2 regions of the Oribacterium sp. HCP3S3_B9 genome follow, and region 1 is predicted to be linked to the other one. Evidence: predicted binding sites of a transcription regulator. Region 1 holds the regulator's gene; the other holds the start of a gene.
The links. Region 1 encodes Rex, which represses fermentation and respiration genes when NADH is low (regulators of the CRP and FNR family bind a similar motif). Its sites were predicted from a motif close to ATTGTTAANTANTTAACAAT; they were not measured.
Positions count from the first base shown of each region.

Region 2: the regulator Rex is predicted to act here: its motif matches at 3,085-3,104, upstream of fucO (lactaldehyde reductase).

Region 1 covers NZ_JBQHVY010000002.1:208,892-221,332, forward strand. The annotation lists gene ACTNC3_RS02310 (DUF2953 domain-containing protein) at 1-263, opposite strand, end outside; gene ACTNC3_RS02315 (hypothetical protein) at 282-551, opposite strand; gene pgsA (CDP-diacylglycerol--glycerol-3-phosphate 3-phosphatidyltransferase) at 564-1,106, opposite strand; gene rimO (30S ribosomal protein S12 methylthiotransferase RimO) at 1,106-2,374, opposite strand; gene rpoZ (DNA-directed RNA polymerase subunit omega) at 2,378-2,776, opposite strand; gene gmk (guanylate kinase) at 2,757-3,395, opposite strand; gene ACTNC3_RS02340 (YicC/YloC family endoribonuclease) at 3,407-4,288, opposite strand; gene ACTNC3_RS02345 (Rqc2 family fibronectin-binding protein) at 4,457-6,232, shown strand; gene ACTNC3_RS02350 (YebC/PmpR family DNA-binding transcriptional regulator) at 6,261-7,010, opposite strand; gene ACTNC3_RS02355 (NAD(P)H-hydrate dehydratase) at 7,150-8,112, opposite strand; gene acpS (holo-ACP synthase) at 8,054-8,470, opposite strand; gene ACTNC3_RS02365 (redox-sensing transcriptional repressor Rex) at 8,472-9,128, opposite strand; partial or broken gene ACTNC3_RS02370 (M20/M25/M40 family metallo-hydrolase) at 9,446-10,132, shown strand; gene ACTNC3_RS02375 (adenylosuccinate synthase) at 10,274-11,560, opposite strand; gene ACTNC3_RS02380 (phosphate ABC transporter substrate-binding protein) at 11,687-11,872, opposite strand; gene ACTNC3_RS02385 (GNAT family N-acetyltransferase) at 12,055-12,441, opposite strand, start outside.
Region 2 covers NZ_JBQHVY010000001.1:143,029-155,469, forward strand. The annotation lists gene ACTNC3_RS00645 (hypothetical protein) at 219-1,721, opposite strand; gene fucO (lactaldehyde reductase) at 1,800-2,945, opposite strand; gene yfcE (phosphodiesterase) at 3,209-3,772, opposite strand; gene argS (arginine--tRNA ligase) at 3,798-5,612, opposite strand; gene efp (elongation factor P) at 5,784-6,341, opposite strand; gene ACTNC3_RS00670 ([citrate (pro-3S)-lyase] ligase) at 6,645-7,817, opposite strand; gene ACTNC3_RS00675 (triphosphoribosyl-dephospho-CoA synthase) at 7,828-8,937, opposite strand; gene citX (citrate lyase holo-[acyl-carrier protein] synthase) at 9,046-9,579, opposite strand; gene citF (citrate lyase subunit alpha) at 9,822-11,384, opposite strand; gene ACTNC3_RS00690 (aldolase/citrate lyase family protein) at 11,387-12,289, opposite strand; gene citD (citrate lyase acyl carrier protein) at 12,289-12,441, opposite strand, start outside.

The DNA.
Region 1 (12,441 bases):
CCGGAAGAATCGACCGGGCGGAAGCAGAGGATGCGGAGGGAATACGCAAGCCCCGCCGGGGTGATGTCCGCGTGGAGCTGCACCATATGGAGAAGCCAGCTGAGCTCGAGGTGCGCGGCGTAATCCGTGGCCGCTTCGCCCTTATGGCCGGCACCCGCATAGCGGAACGGGACCAGCAGGACGAGTCCGAGGAGAAGCAGGAGCAGCAGTAAAAGAAAGAGGAGGACGAGCCCGATGACTTTTAATATCATACATAAAAGCATCTGCTGTCCTCCTCGTGTTTACAGGATGTGGCGATCCTTCAGCATCTGTGTGACGCAGTCGATCGTATCCCGATAGCCATAGCCGATCCCGAGTACCTCGACCGTCTCCGTATCGAGCTTCGGATTCAGGAACATGGCCTGATTGTAGATTTCATATAGATTGGGCTCCGGTGCACGCACGATGACGTACGCCCCCGGCTGGAACTGGCCCTTCCGGAGGTTATCCAGGATATAGGACCGGTGCTCTGCTGCATGCCTTCCATAGTACATGTGCTTAGAAAAAATCATCGGATTCTCTCCTTACATACCGCCCTCGGTGATAACCTTATAGTTCTTTGCGATGTAGTCAAGCAGGGATACCAGCGTCAGGACGAAGGCGACGCCTGCGATGATCAGCGTCACGGTATGAAGTGCCGGGATGTTCAGGATCAGCAGGATGACCGTAAGCATCTGGAAGGTCGTCTTGAACTTTCCCCACCAGGATGCGGCGATCACGATGCCGTTGTCGGCCGCCACCAGACGGAAGCCGGAGATGATGAACTCACGGGCGATCACGGTGATGACGTACCAGGACGGAAGCTGTCCGAGCTCGATCATGCAGATCAGTGCGGAGCAGACCAGCAGCTTATCCGCCAGCGGGTCCATGAACTTTCCGAAGTTCGTCACCAGATTGTTCCGGCGTGCGATTTGACCATCCAGGAAATCCGTGAAGGAGGCGAAGCAGAACACGATCAGCGCTGCGATGCGGAGCGTATCGTTCTGTCCGCCCTCCAGGAGAAGCAGTACCACAAACACCGGAATCAGTACAACTCGTAATAAAGTCAGTTTATTCGGCAGATTCATCAGATTCTCTCTCCTATCAGATCATAACCATCCGCCTCGATGATACGACAGGAAATCATATCACCGCTGAGTTCGTTATGATACTCACCTGCATCGACATAGACGAGACTGTCGATATCCGGGTTATCCATATAGGAACGACACAGATACTCGTTATGCTCCGGATCATATCCGACGATGATAACCCTGAGTTCTCGTCCGATCTGTTCTCTCGCCTTCTCGAAAGCGATCCCCTGCTGCAGCCGCATGATCTCATCCTGCCGCTGAAGCTTGATCTTCTCCGGCACCTGGCCCTCCATCTCCGCAGCCGGCGTATCCTCTTCCTGCGAATACGGGAAGACACCCAGGCGGTCGAAGCGCATCTCCGTGACGAAGTTCTTCAGGATGTCGAAGTCCTCCTCTGTCTCGCCCGGGAAGCCGGTGATCAGGGTCGTCCGAAGGGCGATGTCCGGGATCTCACGACGAAGCGTCGCGATGCGCTCACGGAGCTCCGACTCACGGGTCCGACGGTGCATGTTCTTCAGGATCTTATCCGACGCATGCTGGATCGGGATGTCGAGGTAGTGTACGACCTTCGGGTTATCACGGATCGTCTGGATGAGCTCGTCCGTGATCTCCTCCGGGTAGCAGTACAGGATACGGATCCACTCGAGACCCTCGATCTCCGAAAGCCGGTTCAGGAGCTCCGGAAGGCTCTTCTTACCATAGAGATCGACACCGTAGAGGGTCGTCTCCTGGGCCACGAGGATCAGCTCCTTCGTGCCCTCGGAAGCAAGTCGCTTCGCCTCCTCCAGAAGGTGTTCCATCGGCACCGAGCGGTAGTGTCCGCGCAGCTTCGGGATGATGCAGTAGGTGCAGCACTTGTCGCAGCCCTCGGCGATCTTGAGATACGCCGTGTAGTTCTCTGCGTTCTCGACACGCTTCATCTGCACATCCAGACGCTCGACATACTCCTTCACGCCGATGACCTCATCGACCTCCGGAAGCTCCTTTCGGATCTCCTCACGGTAGCGCTCTGCGAGGCAGCCCGCCACGATGAGCTTCTTGAGCCTGCCTGTTTCTTTATATTCACCATTCTCGATGATGGTGTTGATGCTCTCCTCCTTCGCATCCCCGATGAAGGCGCAGGTATTGATGACTGTAATATCTGCCTCAGCCGGATCATCGGTGAGCTCACTGCCCGGATACTTCTCGAGCAGGTTGGAAAGCATCTTCTCACTGTCCACCCGGTTCTTGTCACAACCGAGGGATATCATGTGAATCTTCATATATTATGCTTCGCTGTCGGAGTTGTAGTCATCCTCAGAGGAAGCTGCATGCGCATCGTTCATCAGCATGATATCCTCACTGTCCTCGTCCTCGCTGTCCTCATCGAGGTCAAAAGCGAAGCCCGGGTTCTCTCTCGCCGCGATCTTCGGATCGTCATCGACCTCCGTACCACGCTTGATGGTCACGAGATTCCGTGCGAGCTCCTCGACAGCGATCGCGAGCGGCTTTCTGCCTTCTGCGTTCGGAAGTACAGGATCTGCACCATCGATCAGCTGACGTGCACGCTTCGCGCTGGCGATAACGGCTGCGTAACGGCTCTCTACGAGCTTATCCGTGTCGTCCTGAATGGCGTTCGTATTCTTCGCTGCATCAATCAGGTCATTATATGTTTGCTGTGACATGTTCTATCCTCCTCAGATCCTGTCTTACATTTTCGATGATCTCCATGTGCCGGCTGGACTTTTCGTGCGCGGCACGTATGAGATTATGCAATTTTTCGGTGCAAGTGTCAATATTATCGTTTACCAATATATAGTCGTAGGCCTCGACGCCCTCCGACTCCTGCATGGCTCTCCGAAGGCGCTTTTCGATGACCTCCATGGTCTCCGTGCCACGTTCCACGAGACGGCGGCGAAGCTCCTCTCCCGATGGCGGTGTGACGAAGATCAGGATCGCCTCCGGGTACTTCTCGCGGATCTTCAGTGCGCCCTGGATCTCGATTTCGAGTAGTACATCCTTTCCGGCCTCGAGGTTCTCCTCGACATACTTCTTCGGTGTGCCGTAGTAGTGCTCGACGTACTGCGCGTACTCCACGAGCGCATCCTGTGCGATCATCTCCTCGAACTCCTCCTTCGTCCTGAAGAAGTACTCGCGTCCATCGACCTCGCCCTCGCGCGGCTGGCGCGTCGTCGCTGAGATCGACAGTGCATACTGATCATAACGGGAAACAAGCTGCTTCATCAGCGTTCCCTTACCGGCTCCTGAAAAGCCGGAAATCACAACTAAAACTCCCTTTTCCATGTATACCTTCCTTACTCAAGATTCTGAATCTGCTCACGGATCTTCTCGATCAGGGTCTTCAGCCCGATCGCATCCTCCGATACGATCAGGTCGTTTGCCTTACTGAGCGTCGTGTTCGCCTCACGGTTCATCTCCTGTGCGACGAAATCAAGCTCACGACCGACGAGGCCGTCGTTCTGGAGCTTCGTCCGCATATTCTTGATATGGCTGTGCAGGCGTACCCGCTCCTCATCGGTGCAGATCTTATCCGAGTAGATCGTCACCTCCTGCACGATGCGGGCTTCGTCGATGCCGGTACCCTCGAGGAGCTCCGATACCTTCGCACGAAGACGCGCCTCATAGGCGGCTGTGATCTCCGGCGAACGCGCATCGATACGGTTCACGATGGCTTCCATCTCGGCGAGTTTTCCGAGGAGATCCTTCTGGAGGTTCTCGCCCTCCATCACACGGGTCTCGGAGAAACGCTCGAGTGCACCGGTGAGTGACGGCTTCAGGCTCTCCCAGAGCGCGTCATCATCCTCAGATTCCTCAGAGAGCACGAGCACATCCGGCAGCGACGCCAGATTGGTGACTTTAACATTGTCCTCGACTCCCAGCGCGTTCACCAGTGTACGCATGGACTCCAGGTACTCCTTCGCGAGCGGCAGATCGAGCCGGAGGGCCTTTCCCTTCTCTGAAAAGCTCTCGTAGGTGATGAAGAGATCGACCTTGCCACGGGAGATGTACTCCTTCACAGTGTTTCGGATATTGGCCTCGAGTGCATTAAACTTCTTCGGCATCTTGATGCTGAGATCCAGGAAACGGGAATTGACCGACTTCACTTCCACGGACAGGCGGTACTGGTCGTTCGAGACCTCGGCGCGTCCGAATCCGGTCATGCTTTTTAATTTCATAGATTACCTCGATGTGCACAGCCTGCCCGAGGGCGGCTTGCGTTTTTTAGTCATATGTAATAAATTATAGTCTACTATAATTTAGAAGTAAAGTTTTAACAGTTCAGGTCGTGGGGTCCCCTGTCTGAACTGTCACGTAAGGTTTTTGATATAGAAAGGCGATGTGCTATGGCATATGATGGACTGGTCGTTTCGGCGACCGTAAAGGAGTTTCGCGAGCGTCTGATCGGCGGCAGGATTGCGAAGATCACACAGCCGGAGAAGGATGAGATCCAGCTGACCGTGCGAAATCAGAAGGATAATGTGAAGGTACAGATCTCGGTCAATCCGTCCCTTCCGCTCTGCACCCTCACGGAGGATGCGAAGCCGGCGCCGATCAACGCGCCGACCTTCTGTATGGCCCTCCGGAAGCACATCGGAAACGGTGCGATCCTCGACGTGCGACAGCCGGACCAGGCGCTGCACGAGGACGGTCTCGAGCGTGTCATCCTCTTCACCATCGAGCATCTCGATGAGATGGGCGACCTCGGAAAGCGCTACCTCGCGGTCGAGCTGATGGGCAAGTACTCGAACATCATCCTGCTCCGCGATGACCACAGCATCATCGATTCCGTGAAGCGCATCTCCGCTTCCCAGTCCTCCGTGCGGGAGGTGCTGCCGAATCGTCCGTACTTCATCCCGGATGCGGGTGTAAAGAAGAATCCGCTGACACTCGATGAAGCCGCTTTCTGTGCGCTGCTCGCGCAGCAGCCGGAGCCGGTCTTCAAGGCGCTCTTCCATCACATCACGGGTCTCAGTCCACTGACGGCCTCCGAGCTCTGTCACCGCGCCGGTGTCGATCCCGACCTCTCCGCGAACTGCCAGCCGGCAGAAGCATTGGCCGCACTGTACGGAAGCTTCCATCATATTATAGAAGAAGTTGCAATCGAGCGGCAGCCGGATCCGGTCATCGTCTACCAGGATGAGGTGCCGACGGACTTCTCCGCCTTCGATCTCACGCTGTATGAGGCGGACGCCGCCTTCGAGGTCGAGCACTTCGACTCGATGAGTGAGGTCATCCGCCGCTTCTACAGTGAGAAGGATAAGAGCTCCAGGATCCGTCAGCGTTCGACGGATCTCCGGAAGGTGCTGACGACGCTGATGGAGCGTGCCGGGAAGAAGCTGATGATTCAGGAGAAGCAGCTCCGGGATACCGAGGGCATGGATAAGTACCGCGTATACGGTGAGCTGCTGCACACCTACGGCTACTCGCTGCAGGGTGGGGAGGATCAGCTGGTCTGCGAGAACTACTATACAAACAGTGAGATCACGATTCCACTGCAGAAGGATCTCTCTGCGGCGGAGAATGCGAAGCGCTACCTCGAGAAGTACCAGAAGCAGAAGCGTACGAAGGAGAACGTGACGGTGCAGCTCGAGGAGACGCGGAAGGAGGTCGAGCACCTCGAGTCGATTCGCACGGCGCTCGATATCGCGGAGTCCGAGGAGGATCTGCAGGATATCCGTCGGGAGATGATCGATTTCGGTTTCCTGCATAAGACGCCGGGAAAGGGAAAGAACCGGCTGCAGCGGAAGTCGAAGCCGTACCACTGGGTGACGAGCGACGGCTATGAGCTGTTCATCGGAAAGAATAATTATCAGAACGAGGACGTGAGCTTCCGACTCGGGGATGGCGGGGATCTCTGGTTCCACGCGAAGGGCGTGACGGGTTCGCATGTCATCGTGAAGACGGGCGGGCAGCCGATGGAGGAGGTGCCGGACCGGGTCTTCATCGAGGCGGCGGAGCTCGCGGCGTACTTCTCTTCGCATCGTGAGGATCCGAAGGTCGAGGTCGATTATACGATTCGGAAGAATCTTCGGAAGGTGCCGAATCAGGCACCGGGCTTCGTCATCTATCATACGAACTGGTCGGTGACGGTGGAGCCGAAGAACCTACTCAATGCATAAAAAAAAGACCGCTTACGCGGTCTTTTTTTTACTCCTCATTCTCTTCTTCCCAGTTGGTGTATACAGTCTGAACGTCCTCGGATGCGTCGAGCAGGTCGAGGGTTCTGCGAAGTCCCTTTACGACCTCTGGATCGGTAACCGATACGTAGTTCTGCGGGATCATCACGACGTCCGCTTCTGCCATCGGGATGCCCTGCTTCTCGATGTTCTCGCGAACCGTCTCGAAGTCCGCCGGATCCGTGATGATCACGTAGGAATCCTCTTCGTCGGTGATGTCCTCGGCACCAGCCTCGATGGCCATATCCATCAGTGTGTCGAAGTCCTTACCCATATCGTCCATCGCCTCACGGTCGAGGATGATCTGGCCCTTCTCGTCAAACATGAAGGAAACGGCACCCTGCGTTGCGAGTGAGCCGTGGCCCTTCGTAAATGCGGAACGTACATCCGCTGCAGCACGGTTCTTATTATCCGTCAGAACCTTGACGATGATGGCTACACCATTCGGGCCGTAGCCCTCGTACTGAAGCTCCTCGAAGTTATCCGCATCCATGGATCCGGCTGCCTTCTTGATACCGCTGTTGATGGTGTCGTTCGGCATGTTGTTTGCCTTTGCCTTCGCGATGACAGCAGCGAGCTTGGAGTTGTTAGCTGGGTCAGGTCCACCGGCCTTTACAGCCAGTGCGAGCTCATGGCCGATCATGGTGAAAATTTTGCCCTTTGCGGCATCATTCTTTTCCTTCTTAGCACGGATGTTTGAAAACTTGGAATGTCCTGACATAATACTCTCCTCAATTACATATATAAAATTGATCGATGTTTAAATCAAACTCTAGTACTATAACGTAAAAACGGCGTAGAATCAAGCTTTTCTGACATGTTTGCATCTTAGAACGGCGGGCGGGTCGCAGGAATCATCTTCACGCATGCATCACGATTCCGAGCATGTCCGCCGTTTCCCTGGCGAGTACGCCGTGGGTTCCGTGGATATTTGCGGCCTGTCGTCCGGCTTCTGCATGGAGCAGGACGCCGGTGACGGCTGCGTCGAAGGCCATCCTGCGCCAACGCGTACGCTGTTCTTCTGGCGGGACTTCGTTCAGTGCGTCGATTCGGTCGGCGCGCAGGACGGCATAGACGCCGGCGATGGCACCGGACAGGACGTCGCCGGAGCCGCCTTTACTGAGGGCCGGGCTCGCCTCCAGGTTCTGGAAGGCGTGTCCGTCGGCATCCAGGACGATGGTTTCCGAGCCCTTCATCACGGTTATGGTGCCATGTGCCGCGGCCAATGCTTCCGCCGCGTGGGCCGGGCACTGAAGGATCTCCTGCAGCGAAACCGCAGAGAGGCGCGCCATCTCCATCGGGTGTGGCGTGACGACCACCGGGATCTGCCGTGCGATCTGGTCGACGAGCTGCATGAGCTCCGGACGGACGCTCAGGATATTGAGGCCGTCTGCGTCGATCAGCAGAAGCGGGAATTTCCCAAGCCATTTCGACGGCGTTGCATCACACTGCGCTGCGATGGCCTGCAGCAGCTCGCGAACGAGCGTCACGCTCAGCGCCTCGGTGCCGAGACCTGGCCCCAGCACGAGGATGTCCGCCCAGGAGACATTGGCCTCGGACAGGACCCGGAAATTACTGTCCGAATCGTAGCCGGTGAAGATCGCCTCCGGAAGCAGGGACTGCACGATGAGGCGGTTCGACGCAGGGGTCAGGATGCGCACGAGGCCGGCGCCGCTGCGATAGGCGGCGAGACCGGCGAGGTAAGCGGCACCACACATGCCCTCCGAGCCGGCGGCCACGAGGATCTTTCCGTAGGTTCCCTTATTACTGTCGCTCCGGCGTGCCGGAATCTTCTTGAGATAGGTCGTCTTGTCTGTGTCCATCTGTGCCCTCCAGTATGGCAAATGCGATGACGAGCTCCTTCGTGTCGGAGATCGAGACCTGAATCGAGCGTCCGCCCAGCTCGTCATACAGTGTGCGGGCAGCGCCGTGAAGCACGACATAGGGTTTCCCGAGTTCATCCCGGAGCACCTCGACGTCGATCGGGCGGAAGCCGCGGAAGCCGGTGCCGAAGCACTTCGCGACCGCCTCCTTACATGCAAAATCACCGGCAAGCATGGAATCTCTTCCAGATGCCTGCCGGCGCTCATGATCCGTAAAAATACGAGTCTCCGTGCCTGTTCGCCGGGTACTCTCGATACGGCTGATTTCCAGGATGTCGGTGCCGATACCGATCACCATCTTATGCCTCGTCCTCCGCTTCTTTCCGTCCGTAGGCTTCACCCATACGGTAGCTGAGACGCATCAGCGACTCGGAGAGATGCACGTTCTCGATGACGACATCATCCGGAACCTCGAGATCGACGTGCGCGAAGTTCCAGATACCAACGACGCCGTCGGCGATCAGCTGCTCGACTACCTTCACGGCCGGTGTCTTCGGGATGCAGACCGCTGCCATCTTGACATTGGATGCCTTCACGACCTCATCGATCTTCTCCATCGGAAGCACCTCAACATCGCCTACCCGGGTACCGATAACCGTCGGGTCCTGATCGAAGATAGCTCTTACGATGAAGCCGCGCTTTCGGAAATTTGTATAGTTCGCCAGTGCCTGTCCTAAGTGACCGGCTCCGACGATGATCATCTCATGCTCCTCATCGATGTTCAGGATCTTCGCGATCTCATCATGCAGATTTCGGATGTTGTAGCCGTAGCCCTGCTGACCGAAGCCGCCGAAGTTATTGAGGTCCTGACGGATCTGCGACGCCGTGAGCTTCATCCGCTTACTTAATTCGTTCGACGAAATGCGCTCGATCCCCTGATCCATGAGATCCTCGAGATATCGATAATATCTAGGAAGTCTCTGGATAACCGCCTGTGATATTTCTTTCTTTGCCATGTTAATACGCTCTCCTGTGATATGATTTTGTAGATATTGCATACAAAATCATAGATTTCGTTCTAAATTATACAATCCTGTGAAATAGATGTCAAAGGCAAGTTGTAGAATTCTTAACAATTATATTGTTAAATAAGTATAAATAATAATCTTTTGTTTTCTATATTTTACAAGCACTTCCGCTGCCCTGTATAATGGGCTCATCAAAAAACGGAGGTGCTTTTAATTTGAAGGAAAGATTATTTCAAACGATCGATGGCGTTCGGGAAGAGCTGATCGCGATGGCCGACGATATCTTCGATCACCCGGAAACCGGCATGGAGGAGTTTCATGCCCTTGACGTTCTGACACAGTGGCTTATGCGCGAAGGCTTCGAGGTCGAAACCGGCATTGCGGGTGTCCCGACCGCATTTAAGGCCGTCTTCCACCACAGGAACGGCGGCCCGAACATCGGACTGCTCTGTGAGTATGACGCGCTTCCAGGCCTCGGACACGCCTGCGGTCATCATCTGCAGGGTCCATCCATCCTCGCTGCGGCGAAGGCATTGAAAGAAGCAGACCTGGACCAGGCCTATACCATCACGGTCTACGGAACCCCTGCCGAGGAAAGCATCAGCGGTAAGATCCAGATGATCCGGAACGGCTGCGATTTCACCGATCTCGACGTGGCCTTCATGATGCACGGCGGTCCGAATACGCAGGTGGATGTGAAGTCGCTCGCGAACTCGAAGTATAAGGTAATCTACCACGGCACCAGTGCGCACGCTGCGCTCCGCCCGGAAAAGGGTCGCAGTGCGCTGGATGGCCTCATCCTCGCCTTCCAGGGCGTTGAGTTTTTACGTGAGCACGTCGCATCCGACGTGAAGATCCATTATACAGTCACCAACTGCGGCGGCACACCGGCCAATGTCGTGCCGGCCTATTCGGAGGCGAGCTTCTACGTGCGTTCCTATAACCGCGCTTACCTCGACAACGTCTGCACACGCTTCGAAAAGATTCTCCAGGGCGCGGCGATGATGACCGAAACCGAGGTGGAAATCATCCGCGAGAAGGACATCGTACCCCTTCATCTATACCCACAAAAACGAGGCGCCCATTGCAGTGATGCAATGGGCGCCTCGTTTATACTAGTATTTGTCACGCGATCAGATCTTCGGGGTTCTCTTCAGAATCTCGTGTCTCTCCGGACCATTGGAAACCATAGTGATCGGGGTCTCGATGTGCTTCTCGATGAAGTCGATGTAGTTCTTACAGTTCTCCGGAAGCTCGTCATAGTTCTTGATGCCGCGGATGTCGCAGTTCCAGCCCGGCAGGGTCTCATAGACCGGCTTTGCCTTGTTAAGGAGCGGTGTAACCGGGAAGTCGGTGGTTACCTTACCATCGATCTCATAGCCTACGCAGACCTTGATCTCCTTCAGGTAGCCGAGTACATCGAGGACGGTCAGTGCGACCTCGGTCGCGCTCTGAAGCTGGCAACCATACTTCGAAGCGACGGCATCATACCAGCCGACTCTTCTCGGACGTCCAGTGGTTGCACCGAACTCACCCTTATCGCCACCTCTTCTACGAAGCTCATCTGCCTCCTCACCGAAGAGCTCGGAAACGAAATCACCGGCACCGACTGCGGAGGAATATGCCTTCGTTACAGCGACGATATCCTTGATCTCATATGGAGGGATACCGGCACCGACGGCACCATAGGCTGCGAGTGTGGAGCTGGAGGTTACCATCGGATAGATACCGTGATCCGGATCCTTCATGGTACCGAGCTGACCCTCGAGCAGGACGGTCTTACCTTCCTTCAGTGCCTCACGCAGGAACTTCGAGGTATCGGTCACATACGGTGCGATCATATCTCTCTGACGATGCATCTCCTCGAGGAGCTCGTCGTAGTTGATCTCCGGTGCATGATAAAGCTCACGCAGGATCGCATTCTTGATTTCGATGACCTTGTGCAGACGATCCTGAAGGACCTCCTCATCGAAGAGCTCGCTTACCTGAAGACCGATCTTCGCATACTTGTCAGAGAAGAACGGTGCGATGCCGGACTTCGTGGAGCCATAGCTCTTACCGGCGAGTCTCGCCTCCTCGAGTGTATCGAACAGAACGTGATATGGCATCATAACCTGTGCACGGTTGGATACCAGGATCTTCGGGGTCGGAACGCCGGCGTCGACGATGGACTTCAGCTCTGCACAGAACCTCTCGATATCGAGTGCCACACCATTTCCGAGTACGGATGTGGTGTGATTATAGAATATGCCGCTCGGCATAAGGTGGAGTGAGAAACGACCATAATTGTTGATGATGGTATGGCCGGCATTTGCGCCACCCTGGAAACGTACAACGATATCCGAGGTCTCGGCAAGCACATCGGTGATCTTGCCCTTGCCCTCGTCGCCCCAGTTTGCTCCAACGATTGCTCTTACCATGTGAATCCTCCTAAGGATAGCATCCGTGTATGGATACTATGGATGTTCTTCACCTTTTTGACACAGTCCATCTCGGGCGTCCTCACCCGGATGTATGTGAGAGATTCGTGACCAGAACATCCTGCATTATTTTTTGTTTGTCAGTTTCGTGAACCAGATGAAGATGTAGATCACCACCGGTACGACGACCAGACAGAATAAACAGGCCAGAAGGTACTGGTTCGCTCCGGTCACTGCGAAATACAGTACGGCGACGAGGAGAAACGCGATGATGACCAGTGCGAGAATCGCGAGTATTCGTCTAAGCTCCATGCTCACTACCTCCTGTATCGTGCTTACGCACAGACAAGGTTATTATATCGGGAATACGGCCTGATTTCAAGGGGTCTTGACCTCTCGAGTTTATGGGGTCTGACCCCATTAAATTTTCATAAACCGAATCTAAACAAAAGTTTATGGGGTCAGACCCCCTTACGAAATTCTTAAGATGGCCTCTACTGCACCTCTCGGATGAGGCAGTACTGCTTGAGGTCGAAGTGCTTTTCCATCACGCCGTAAAGCTTGAAGCCGAAATGCTCGTACATGGCGACGTTATGCTCGTTGTGGGTCTCGAGGGACATCATGAGATGATGTGCGTCGGCGTAGGCGATGGCCTCGTCCATGAGGATCGAGGAGATGTGATGATGCTGCTTCTCGGGATCGACGGCGAGGTAGATGATGTGGATGCGCTCCTCCTGGTGGAGTTGGTCGGTCCACTTCTCGTTCAGATAGTCCTTACCGAGCACGAAGTTCCAGAAGGCCCGGAGGCTCGGGTCCTCCTTGATGAGGTACTCGTCGGTCTTCAGATTCGCGCGAAGCTCGGTCAGGTAATAGCGGAAGAA
Region 2 (12,441 bases), on a different contig from region 1:
GAGTTCGGAAGACTCTAAAATCCCATCCCTAAGAAGTACTAGGCCCTCTGCAATCACTGAGTTTTCTTCATGAAAACTCAGCGTTGCAGAGGGTGCTAAGGAAAAATTACTCCAAGTACTTCTAAGGGATGGGATTTTGATTCTTCACGACCTCTACGTATGGTTTCCGGTGACTGCCCTCCGGGGCTCCTTGCTTCACAGCGACCAGGTTGCATCCATCAGCCTAGTGGTCCTCCCGGGAGGAGCTCATCTGACGGGGCCTGGCTGCCCGGGCCGGCGGGTGCGGCGGACGGATCCGGGCCGGCCGGTGCGGCTGGCTTAGGTGCAGGAGAAGCGGCGGTTTCTGCCGGCTTCTGCGGCTCTTCGATCTCCACGTGCTTTTCGGTTTCGTGCTTCTTTTCCGTTTCCTTCTTCTCGCTTTCCGCCTTCGTTTCGTCGTTCTTTTTCTTCTCGCTCTCCTCTTCTGTTTCGTTTTCGCGTTTTGTATGATTTTCGCGCTTTATGTCATCCTGCTTCTGATCCTGCTCTGTATCTGTGTCCTCACGCTTCTTCGATTCGGTATTCTCGTACTCGTCCTCATCTTCGTCTTCTGAATCATTTCCATAGGATGCCGCATCATCGTATCGACTCACGGAACTGCTTTCCTCCGGCTCCGTCACAACATATCCATAGTAGAAGTCTTCACCTGGGATACTGCGGCCGATGGCTGCCGAATCAGCCTCCGCGATGGCGATGAGGTAGGCACCGATCTGACTCTTCATCTGGTCACCGGTGATGCACTTGAGATTCGCATACGGGAGGGCCAGCGGAACGACCGCAGCCTGTGTGATACCGAACTTTCCGGCGAGCTTCGCCGTCTGATTTGCAGCCCGCTCCGCCTTTACGATCGACATCGCGGTCTCTCGAAGAAGATGATCTACAGATGAGCGCTTATTCTCATAGTCATTCCGGTGTACGAGGGTCACACTGGAGATCAGGCTGCCAGTCGCGGTGACATTCTCCCAGCTGTCCTTCAGTGAAAACGCACGCACGGTACCCGGCACGCCGGCCAGAAGGCTCGAGGCATCCGGCTCTGCGACGATGGCGGCCTTCGACGGATCCGCCGTAAGCTGCGCCGTGATGTCCTCGATGCTCGTATACTGTACATCGAACTGCGTGCCATATTGACTCTTCAGGTACCGAAGCACATACTCCGGCTGCTCGCCCTGTCCGACGCTCAGTACGGTCTGTCCCTTCAGTCCCTGAAAGCTCTTCAGTTCGCTGTTGCCGGTGATGCAGTACAGCTCGTTGCCTGCATTGATATTGACGATGACCGCACCGTCCTTCGCATCATGGTAGGCCCGTGCTGCACTTTCCGGTGAAAGGACCGCGACATCCGCCGCTCCGGTGATGAAGTCCGACAGGACCTCTGCTTCACTGCTCTTCAAATCGAAATGGTAGTCTCCCTGTGTCGCACCCAGCTCGGACTCCTCCATGAGATGCGCGAAGCCGAGGGCTGCTGCCCCCTGGGAAAGCTCGATCCGCATCGCATCTGAATCTGCCGGCTCCACGACCTGTTCCGCCGGGATGGTCGTTTCCAGGATCGCCTGCGTTTCTTCCGCCGTCGTCTCCTGCTTCGACGCGACATGCTCCACAAGCTCCGTAAAGTGTCCACATCCGGACAGGAGCAGCATCAGGGCTACCGGGATCATCCTGTATTTCCATGCTTTTTTCATCATCATCTGGCCTTTTCTTTCTGATAAACTCTGATGCCTATGGTAGCACAAAAAAGCCCCCGGAGAAAACTCCGGGGGGAATATTTACATTAACTTTCTGAACATAGCTTCGAAGTCAGCGATGCTTGCCTCTCTCGGGTTACCAGGTGCACATGCATCAGCGGCAGCGGACTCACACAGGAACGGAAGATCCTCTTCCTTGAGTGCCTCCAGCTTCGTCGGGATGCCAACATCTACAGAGAGCTGCTTCACGGCATCGATGGCCGCCTTACGATAGGTCGCTGCATCCATACCGGTCGTGTCGATACCAAAGGCCTCTGCGATGGCCTTGAACTTCTCGCCAGTGTACTCCTGGTTGAACTCCATCACGATCGGAAGCATCATCGCACATGCAACACCGTGCGGTGTGTCATAAACCGCGCCGAGGGTATGTGCCATGGAGTGTGCGATACCGAGGCCTACGTTCGAGTATGCCATCGCGGTTACATACTGTGCAAGTGCCATACCTTCACGTCCATCCGGATCGTTCGTTACAGCCTTACGAAGGTTCTTTGCGATGAGCTTGATGGCCTCGAGGTCGAGTACATCTGCGAGCTCCCATGCACCCTTGGTGGTGTAGCCTTCGATCGCATGTGTCAGCGCGTCCATACCGGTCGAAGCCGTGAGGCCCTTCGGCATGGAGGACATCATATCCGGATCAACGACGGCGATATCCGGGATATCGTTTGCATCGACGCAGACGAACTTTCTCTTCTTCTCAACATCGGTTACGACATAGTTGATGGTGGACTCTGCGCCGGTGCCACCGGTTGTCGGAACGGCGATGGTGAATACGGTACGATGCTTGGTCGGTGCGACACCCTCGAGCGAACGGATATCTGCAAACTCCGGGTTGTTGATGACGATACCGATGCCCTTACCGGTATCCATGGAAGAGCCACCACCGATGGTGATCATGCAGTCTGCGCCGCAGGACTTGTATGCCTCTACACCGTGCTGGATGTTCTCGATGGTTGGGTTCGGCTTGATGTCATCATACAGGAAGAAGTCGATGCCGTTCTCCTTCAGAAGATCCGTCACCTTGGCTGTTACGCCGAACTTTACGAGGTCAGGATCGGATGCAACGAAAGCCTTATGATAGCCTCTTGCCTTGATGAGACCCGGGATCTCCTTGATTGCACCATGTCCATGATAAGAAATACCATTTAAGACGAAACGATTCACAGCCATAATTCTACTCCTTTAAAATAATATGAATGCCCTGGCAGAAAGACCCATTCTTCCTGTGCTGGCATAATGATACCAACCATTCGATTACGTTGTGCATTTTGTTTACTATGCACAACCAAAACCTTTTTTATCTTAACAGATTGTAGATTAATTATCAATAAGCTCGCAGAATATGACAAAATTCTACTTCTTCGGCTTAAAAAAATACCCTTCAGCCGTGAATATGCCGAAGGGTACGATAAAACATCTCGTCAATATGTCGTTTACGCATTCAGTGAAATCGAGGCGATCGTGTGGTCATCGAAGTCATATACCGTGAACATATCCTCATCGAGGATGGCATAGGTATTCGGGTTTCCACCCTTCGGAAGGGAGGTGCTGCCCGGATTCAGATGGAAGAACGTACGTCCATCCTCTGCCGTCAGCTTCTCCGCCTTCAGAAGATGGGTATGGCCATGCAGCAGTGCATCGCCCGCCATCAGTGGCGGAAGCTTCGTCTCATCGAAAAGATGCCCATGGGTCGCAAAAATCGTATGACCGTTCAGTGCGAGGATCGCATAATCCGCCATCACCGGGAACTGCAGCACCATCTGATCGACCTCCGCCTCACAGTTGCCACGTACCGCCCAGATTCTGTCCTTCAGCGGATTCAGCATCGCGATGACCTCCTTCGGTGCATACTCCTGCGGAAGGTCGTTACGTGGTCCGTGATAGAGGATGTCTCCGAGGAGGATCAGGCGCTCTGCGCCGCTCTTCTCGAACTTCTCCAGGGTCCTGCGGCACCAGTATGCAGAGCCGTGGATATCACTTGCAATGAAATATTTCATATTCTGTCTTCTCCTTTATTCTCGATTACATCCGCTCTGGTGCACCGAATCCCAGTATATGGATGCAGGTGCTCAGTACACGGAAGGTCAGCATCAGAAGCGCCATGCAGCTCTCCTTTTCCTTCTCCGGCAGGCTCAGGAACTTCACATCATGGTAGAGACTGTTGAAGTTGTTCGCCAGTGCATAGATATAGGAACAGATGCGGTGCGGCGCGAGGTCCTTCCATGCACCATTGATCTCATCCTGGTAACGGGTCAGCAGCATCTGTACATCATGAGCAGACTTCTCCTTCATCGGCAGGATCTGGAAGTCGGTCGCATGGGCCTTCACATAATCCTTTACATGCACGTCATCGCTTACGCCACGCTCCTGCATGAACTTCCGAAGGATCGAGTTGATCCGTACGATGGTGTAGAGGATGTATGGACCGGTGTTGCCCTCGAAGGACGTGAATTTATCGATGTCGAAGATGTAATCCTTCGTCGCCTGATTCGAGAGATCACCGTACTTCAGTGCGGCGAGACCGACACGAACGGCGATGGCGGCTGCCTCCTCCTCGCTGAGCTCCTCACCACGGGATGCGCGTACACGCTCGAGGACCTTTTCATTCGTCTCCTGGATCAGCTTCTCGAGACGGAGCACACCACCCTCGCGGGTCTTAAACGGCTTTCCGTCCTTGCCGTTCATCGTACCGAAGCCGATGAAGCGAAGCTCCTCCTCCGAACGTACGAGGCCTGCCTTCCGTGCCACACGGAAGAACTGGGTATAGTGAAGAGACTGTCGGCTGTCCGCGATGTAGATGTACTCATCCGGATGATACAGCTTCTCACGCTCGACGATGGTGCCGAGGTCAGAGGTCGCATACAGTGCCGCACCGTCCGACTTACGGATCATGCATGGCGGAATCTCCTTCGCATCGCTCTCCTCCGCGACATCCACCACCAGCGCGCCCTGGGACTCATACGCAAGTCCTTTATCAATCAGTTCCTGAATCAGACCAGGAATGTACTGCTGCGCATCACTCTCACCCTTCCAGAGGTCGAAGTGAACGTCGAGGTTTCCATAGTTCTTCTTCAGATCCGCGATGGAAACCTTCATGATTTTATTCCATACCGCACGGTAGGTCGGATCACCATTCTGCAGCTTCAGCGTCGCCTGATGTGCACGCTCGGCATACTCCGGGTTGATCAGCTCACCCTTATGCGGGCCATCCTCATACTTCGCCTTCGCCTTTGCAGAGGCGAACGGATAGATCTCCTCCAGCTGGGAGATCTCGAGATCTGCATCGAGCTGTCCGCGGTCCTCGAGCTCCGTGATGATGAGGCCCATCTGAAGACCCCAGTCACCGAGATGTACGTCACCGATGACATCATTGCCCTGCTGAATCGCCATCCGCTTGATCGCCTCACCGATGACGGCCGAACGAAGGTGGCCGACATGGAGCGGCTTCGCCACATTGGCTCCGCCGTAGTCGATGATGATCTTCTTTCCCTCATGGGCATCGAGACCGAGGTCCTCATGGAAGTTCATCTCGTTCAGATACTTCGTGGTGAGCTCCTCGGACACGTTCAGGTTGATGAAGCCCGGCATCACCGCAGACACCTCGGAGAACATCACGATATCGCCCTGCTGCATGGTCTTCAGCTTCTCCACCACCTCGCCTGCGATATCCATCGGCTTCTTATGATACTGCTTCGCACCGGCCATCGCTCCGTTCGACTGGTACTCACAGAGGTCCGGACGGTTGGAAATCGACACGCGGCCGAGCTCTGCGTCATAGCCGGCCAGCACAAACGCAGTCCGCACGGCGTCGGTGATAACATTCAGAATCGTAGTCAAATCAATACTCCTTTAACTATGCCATGAGAGACGCGGCCTCCCATGAATCGACGGTTTCTTAAGAATTTCGTAAGGGGGTCTGACCCCATAAACTCGAAAAAAAGAAGGCTTCCCGTTTGGGAAACCTTCTCACAAACGGATCGCTCCGTATATGTTCTGATCACGCAGATATCAGCCGCGGGACTCGTACTCACCGGTCTGGGTAGATACGATAACCTTATCACCGATGTTGATGAACAGCGGAACCATGATCTCTGCACCGGTCTCAAGGGTTGCCGGCTTCTGAGCACCGGTTGCGGTGTTGCCCTTTACGCCCGGCTCCGTGTGGGTAACCTCGAGGGTAACCTTCAGAGGCGGCTCAACAGCGAATACCTTACCCTGGTAGGAGTCTACACGAACGGTCTCGTTCTCCTTTACGAACTTCATCTCATCTGAAATCTGCTCGTGGGAAAGGGAAATCTGCTCGAAGGTCTCCGGGTTCATGAAGTTGTACATGTCACCATCATCGTAGAGATACTGCATATCCTGACGGTCGATGTGTGCTGGCGGGAACTTCTCGGTCGGACGGAATGTACGCTCGATTACACCACCGTTGATAACGTTTCTAAGCTTCGTTCTTACGAAAGCTGCGCCCTTACCAGGCTTTACATGCTGGAACTCGACGATCTGAACAACCTGACCATCAATCTCAAGTGTGACACCGTTTCTGAAATCACCTGCTGATACCATAAAATCCTCCTAAAATGAAAAACCAAAATATCTCTATTCTGGAAACATGAAGTTTTTATATTCTAATCGTACTTTCAGGCCCGAATCAACGTCCCTTCGGATGCGCCAAGCTCACAAAATACTGATGTATTTTAATATAAATACATCAGCAATGCAAGCATTTCTTAGGTTTCCGGCCTATTCTCCACTGTTTTTCCGTAACTGTTCAGATCGAGGAGGCCGGAGGGCGGACCCGGAGGCACAGTACTTCGAGACTGTCCCTCCGGGTCCGCCGGTCTGAACTGCTGCCATTTTCGAAACCAATCAGTAATGTACGACCTCTTCTGCTGCCCGGATCCGCCCGATCACGGGTGCTGCTTCCGGCGATGTGAAGTAGCGGTAGGTCGTTTCCGGCACGAGGCCGCGGATCTCCTCGAGCCGTCCATCATGGATGCAGCTCCGTACCGTGGAGGCTGAAATGGCCTTTCCGTCCGCTTCCTTCCGCGGGATGATGTGACACGCCACGCCGGCCTCCGGCAGCGCCGTCGACAGGATTTCATTATAGATGCCCGTCACCACCGACGTCGGTTCATCCCCGACGAAGCGATCCGTGATGCCGAGCGCCGCCGCGATCTGTGTGAAAATCTGTGCATCGATGCCCGCCTGGCTTCGGATCACCGCGTTGTCTCCCTTCTGGAAGTACGCCGGAAAGGTCGCGGAGCTGATGATATATGAGCCGGCTTCATGGTAAACGATGCCCGGGATATCCTTCGTTCCTTCAATTATCAGCTTCTTCCGCACGGAAAACGGTACGAGGCTCACATCCTCCGACACCATAAACAGATGCAGGACCCCACAGGCCGTCCGCGCCTGCTCGACGAGGTAGCGGTGCCCGAGGGTAAACGGATTCGCGTTCATGACGATCGCCCCGACACGTCCGCTCTGGTTCAATGCTGCAGGGCCGACTGCACATGACCCTCCCGGGAGCACAACGGCTTCGGCCGGGTGCGACGGATCCGGCTCGCCTGCATTGGCCTCATCCCGGGCGGTGATCTCCACCTGCTGCGTCTCCCGCTGAAGCGCCGCGAGGTAATCCCGGAAGCCGGTCCGCTTATTCTCCATGAAGACGATGTTCTCCTCCGGCACGCGCGTGATCTCATAGAAGCCGAGGTTTCCGAAGAAGCGCGCGGAATCACACTTCGTATACAGGAAGAGATGGTAGTTTCCACGGCTGTACTGCACCTCGACGAGATGGGAAACGATCGCGTTCATGAGGGACTCGCCCTGGTGATCGGAGCTCACCGCCATACAACGGAGGGTGTTTCCGAACAGGCTGCCAGTCGCGATGACATGATAGTCCTCGTCGAGCATCGCAGCCGTATAGTCGAGATGCTGATCCCGGTGGATACCCTCCCGCTCGAGGAGCGCGTCCACCTCTGCCTGTATGTAGCGGTCACCCGGACCGACCGATGAGATCGCATACGTTGTATCTGACATAATTACCTCTTTACAGTTTCAAAAGCAGGATCGCTACCGCGAGGATATCCGCAGCGCCCCCCGGGCTGATGTTCTTTTCGATGCAGGCCATGTTCAGTGCTTCGATCGCCCGCACACCCTCCTCCGTAAACATCGCACCCATGTCGAGGATCGTACTGCTTTCTGCCTGCAGCCAGCACATATCCTCATAGGAGCTTCGGATGAACACGTTCGTGTCGTTCAGCACCGACATAATCGCGATCAGTGTGCTGACATGCACCGCATTCTCGAAATGCTCGGCGTGCATGCTGCCGGTATCCTGCAGGAGTCCGCGGCGGAGCGTCGCATGCGCAGCGAAGGCCTGCTGCAGCGCCTCATCACTGCTCAGATTCCGAAAACGACGCAGCCATGGCACGGCGGTATCCCGGAGGATCGGAAAGCCCTCCATCGCCTGTCCGCGGATGCCCCGCTCCCCATACGCCTGAAAGAGCCGCTCCCCATGCGTCTTCGGCGGGTGCCCGAGCATCTTCCGGAAATCCTCCGCCATACTCCGTGCGGTCATCTGACGCGCCATGTCGAGGATCGCATCCACCGTGATCTGCCCGGCGATGATGGTCGAACTCGGCATCACCGACTCTCCGGCAGCGTCCATCGGCTGCACATCCGCTGAAGCCAATGCTTCCGGCGTCACATCGTCACTCGGCTGTAATTCTTTTTCCACCAGCTGCTCGCTCGTCGTATCCGCGCGTGCGTACAGTATGCCCGCCGCCGCCAGCACGATGCCCATGGTGAAGATCATGCCCTTATGCGTATTCACGCCATCGGTCGCCGCATACATCGCCTGCTCCGCCTCGAGGCCGATGCCGCGAATCGCCCGGAATACTTCTTCCGGCGTATGGCCAACTGCTGTCGCATCCATCCCCTCCGCAAACATGCGCACCATGTACGGTGTGATGGCTTCCGTGCTCGCGAGGAAGGTCTCATAATTCATATCACGATGCGCGCCGGTATCCCGACGATCCACGAGGCCCGGCTTCGGTGTCGCATAGACCTCGCCGAGCAGGGCGTTCCGCACCTGCCAGCCGATGCGCTCGAGAAGAGCCGCACGTGCTGCCGGGTTTCTGTCTGTTCCTGTCCTCACATCTGCCCTCCTCATCCTGCGCACGCAGCGTGCGCTCCATCGATCCAGATGATCTGCCACTTCCCGAGCGTCCCTATCGTCTCCACTACACTCGTCACTGATCAGCTCTCAGCCTCTCGCCTGTTCGATGATGCGGTGGATCTCCGCGACCATCTCCGGCACCGCATGGGTTCGATTTCGTGCACAGAGATGCGCCTCCTCTTCACACATGAGGCACTTCCGCGGTGGCATGCCGAACTCCTCGCGGCTCACCTTCTGTCCATCCTTCTGAATGACGTCGATGTCGAAGATGCGTCCGAGCCGGTCCGCATCCTCGATGAGACACATGAGTTCCTTCACACGGATCGCCTCCGCATCCACGGAAGCGTAATACACATATCCGGTCACCTCGACGTCCTTCTCCTCTGCTTCGATACGGATACCATTCTGGTCGAGGCTGTGCCCTATGCGCTGCAGCCCGGTTTCGAAGGCCCAGTAGAAATCCTCTCCCACCTTATGTGGGCCCGGGATGTTCAGCATGAAGCAGATCACCGGATGATGGAAGCGCGCGATGAAATCCCGCTGCTGCTCCACCCGATGATCCCGCGCGGCCAGCATCTCCGGCACTGTCACCTCATGTGTAAAATCAAGTTTCCTTTCCATAGCAGGCCTCCTCTTCTTTCTGTTTACAGCCTATTCTAACACACGACAGGGATATGAGGCGAAGAAAATCCCTCCGTTCGAAATCATCCCGGCACGGCGTTGCACAGCGCCCGCATGGACGGATACGAAAAAAGCGCTCTAGTTATCCCCCTAACCAGAGCGCCTTCGTTCATGAGAAGACCGTGTTATGCACGGAGAGGTCATGATCTGCTGACCCGAATCAAAACTCAGGTCCTGTATGATCAGTCTTTAAACTCGAATGGCTTGATCTGACGAACGACATCCATGACAGAGCCGTCACGTGCTTCGATGATACCGACAACACGATCACCGAACTGAACCTTCTCCGGCTCACCGGTGATAGAGTATGCGATGTCACGAAGCTCCTCGATGGTCTTGATCGGAAGACCCTTACCAGCGACAGCGTCGATGAGATCCTGACGCTTCGGATTGATGGCGATACCATAATCGGTTACGACGACATCGACATCCTCACCCGGAGTGGTGACGGTCGTACAGTCGCTGCAGATCGTCGGGATTCTTCCCTGCATGATCGGAGCGATCACGATGGTGCACTTCGCACCGGCAGCCGTATCCGGATGTCCGCCCTGTGCACCGGTGATGACACCGTCAGAGCCTACAACCACGTTACAGTTAAAGTGTGTATCGACCTCAAGTGCAGCGAGGATGACGAAATCCAGCTTGTTGACGTATGCGCCCTTGTTGAACGGGTTTGCATACTCATCTGCGGTGATGTAGAAGTGACGCGGATTGGTCGCTGCGGAGCGGATCGCATCCTGGTCGAAATCCTGGGTATCCACGAGGCAGCCGATGAGGCCTTCCTCGAGGAGGTCACACATTGGCTTCGCGATACCGCCGACGCCGAAGGACATGTGGATATTCCGCTCACGCATGATCTCTGCGAGGTACTTGGTGGAAGCGATGGAAGCACCGCCGACACCGGTCTGGTAGGAGAAGCCATCCTTGAAGTACGGTGTGTTGACAACGAAGTCTGTGCAGTACTTCGCCATGAGCAGCTTTCTCTGATCCGTCGTCGGCTTCGCTGCGCCGGTGGCGATCTTCGTCGGATCACCGATCTCGTCGACCTTTACGACATAATCGACCTTCACCTGAGAAATCTGTGCAGGAAGGTTCGGGAATGGTACCAGTGTATCGGTGATCGCAACTACGCGATCTGCATACTCTGCATCCACTGCGGAGTAGGAAAGCACACCACAGTCTGCCTTACCGCCGTTGGCGTTCAGGTTACCATACTCATCCGCGGTTGGTGCGCCGATGAAGGCGATGTCGATGTGGGTCTCGCCGCTCATGATGGCTCTGGAACGGGCACCGTGGGAACGCATGATCGCAAGTCCCTGAAGACGACCGTTTGAAATCGCCTTACCGATCTCACCACGCACACCGGAAGACTCGATGTTTGTGATGGTGCCATCGTCGAGCATGTACACGATCGGATCGTTCTGTCCGCCAAGGGAAGAAGCACAGATCGTGATGTTCTTGATGCCCATGGCATGAACCTCTTCCATGACCATGTTGAGCACCTTGTCACCATTACGGAAGTGGTGGTGGAAGGAAAGGGTCATACCGTCCTTGATGCCGCACTTTACGAGTACATCATGGATGGAATCTACGAGCTTGGAGCCGTTTGAATTGATCACGCACTTCACCTTATGGGAAGCGGTCTCATACTCATGGCCGTCGAAATGGTGGGTTCCCTGGAATACTTCCTTACCGGTTGCCTTTAAAATCTCCTCCGGAATATCTCTTCCTACTGCATTTATCATAATTAAAGATCCCCCTTATACACACCGGCTGCCTTTGCGAGCTTGATGGTTCTCTGTGCGCCGTCATAGAAAGCGATATCGATCATCTTACCGTCAACGGTGAAGACACCGATGCCCTTTGCCTTCTTGTCATCGATTTCCTTAATTACCTTCTCTGCGAAGATGATATCCTTTGTGGTCGGTGTGAAGATCTCATGCACGACATCGATCTGACGAGGATTGATGCAGGACTTTCCGTCGAAGCCCATGTCATGGATCATCTGAACGTCCTTACGGAAGCCCTCCATGTCATCGAGGTTCGTCCATACGGTATCGAAGCACTGTACGCCAGCGGCACGTGCAGCGATGATCATCTGCTGACGGGCACCCATGAGCTCAACGCCGGTACCGGTGATGTGTGTCTGCAGATCCTTTGTGTAGTCACCACCAGAAAGAGCGACACCGATCATACGGTCTGAAGCGGTGCAGACCTCGTAGGCATGCATGATGCCCTTGCAGGACTCGAGTGCAGACATGATGAGGGTGGAACCCGGCTCACGGTCGAACTCTTCCTCGGCTGCTACGACCTTCTCTTCTACGGCACGTACCATGTCGGCCGACTCGGTCTTCGGGATACGGATGACATCCGCGCCTCCAGCTACGACGCAGCGGATATCCTCCTGCCAGAGGTCGGTATCGAGGCCGTTGATACGAACGACACGCTCAGATCCACGGTAGTCGATGGTGGTCAGTGCATGGTAGAGTGAGAAACGCGCGGTATCCTTCGCGGTTACCGCAACCGCATCCTCGAGGTCCAGCATGAGTGAATCACACTTGTAGATGTACGGATCCTTGATGAGTGACGGCTTCTGTGCGTTCAGGAACATCATGGATCTTCTCAGTCTCTTCTTGTTCGGATTCTCAATCATCGGATGGCACCTCCCCATGGTAAATTCGTGTACTGATCTACCGAACGGTATACAGCACCTTCGATACGCGCCTTGATCGTGCAGTCGAGTGCACCCTTGTCGACGATGGAGATCTTGACATTATCGATGCCCAGATTCTTCAGGGTTTC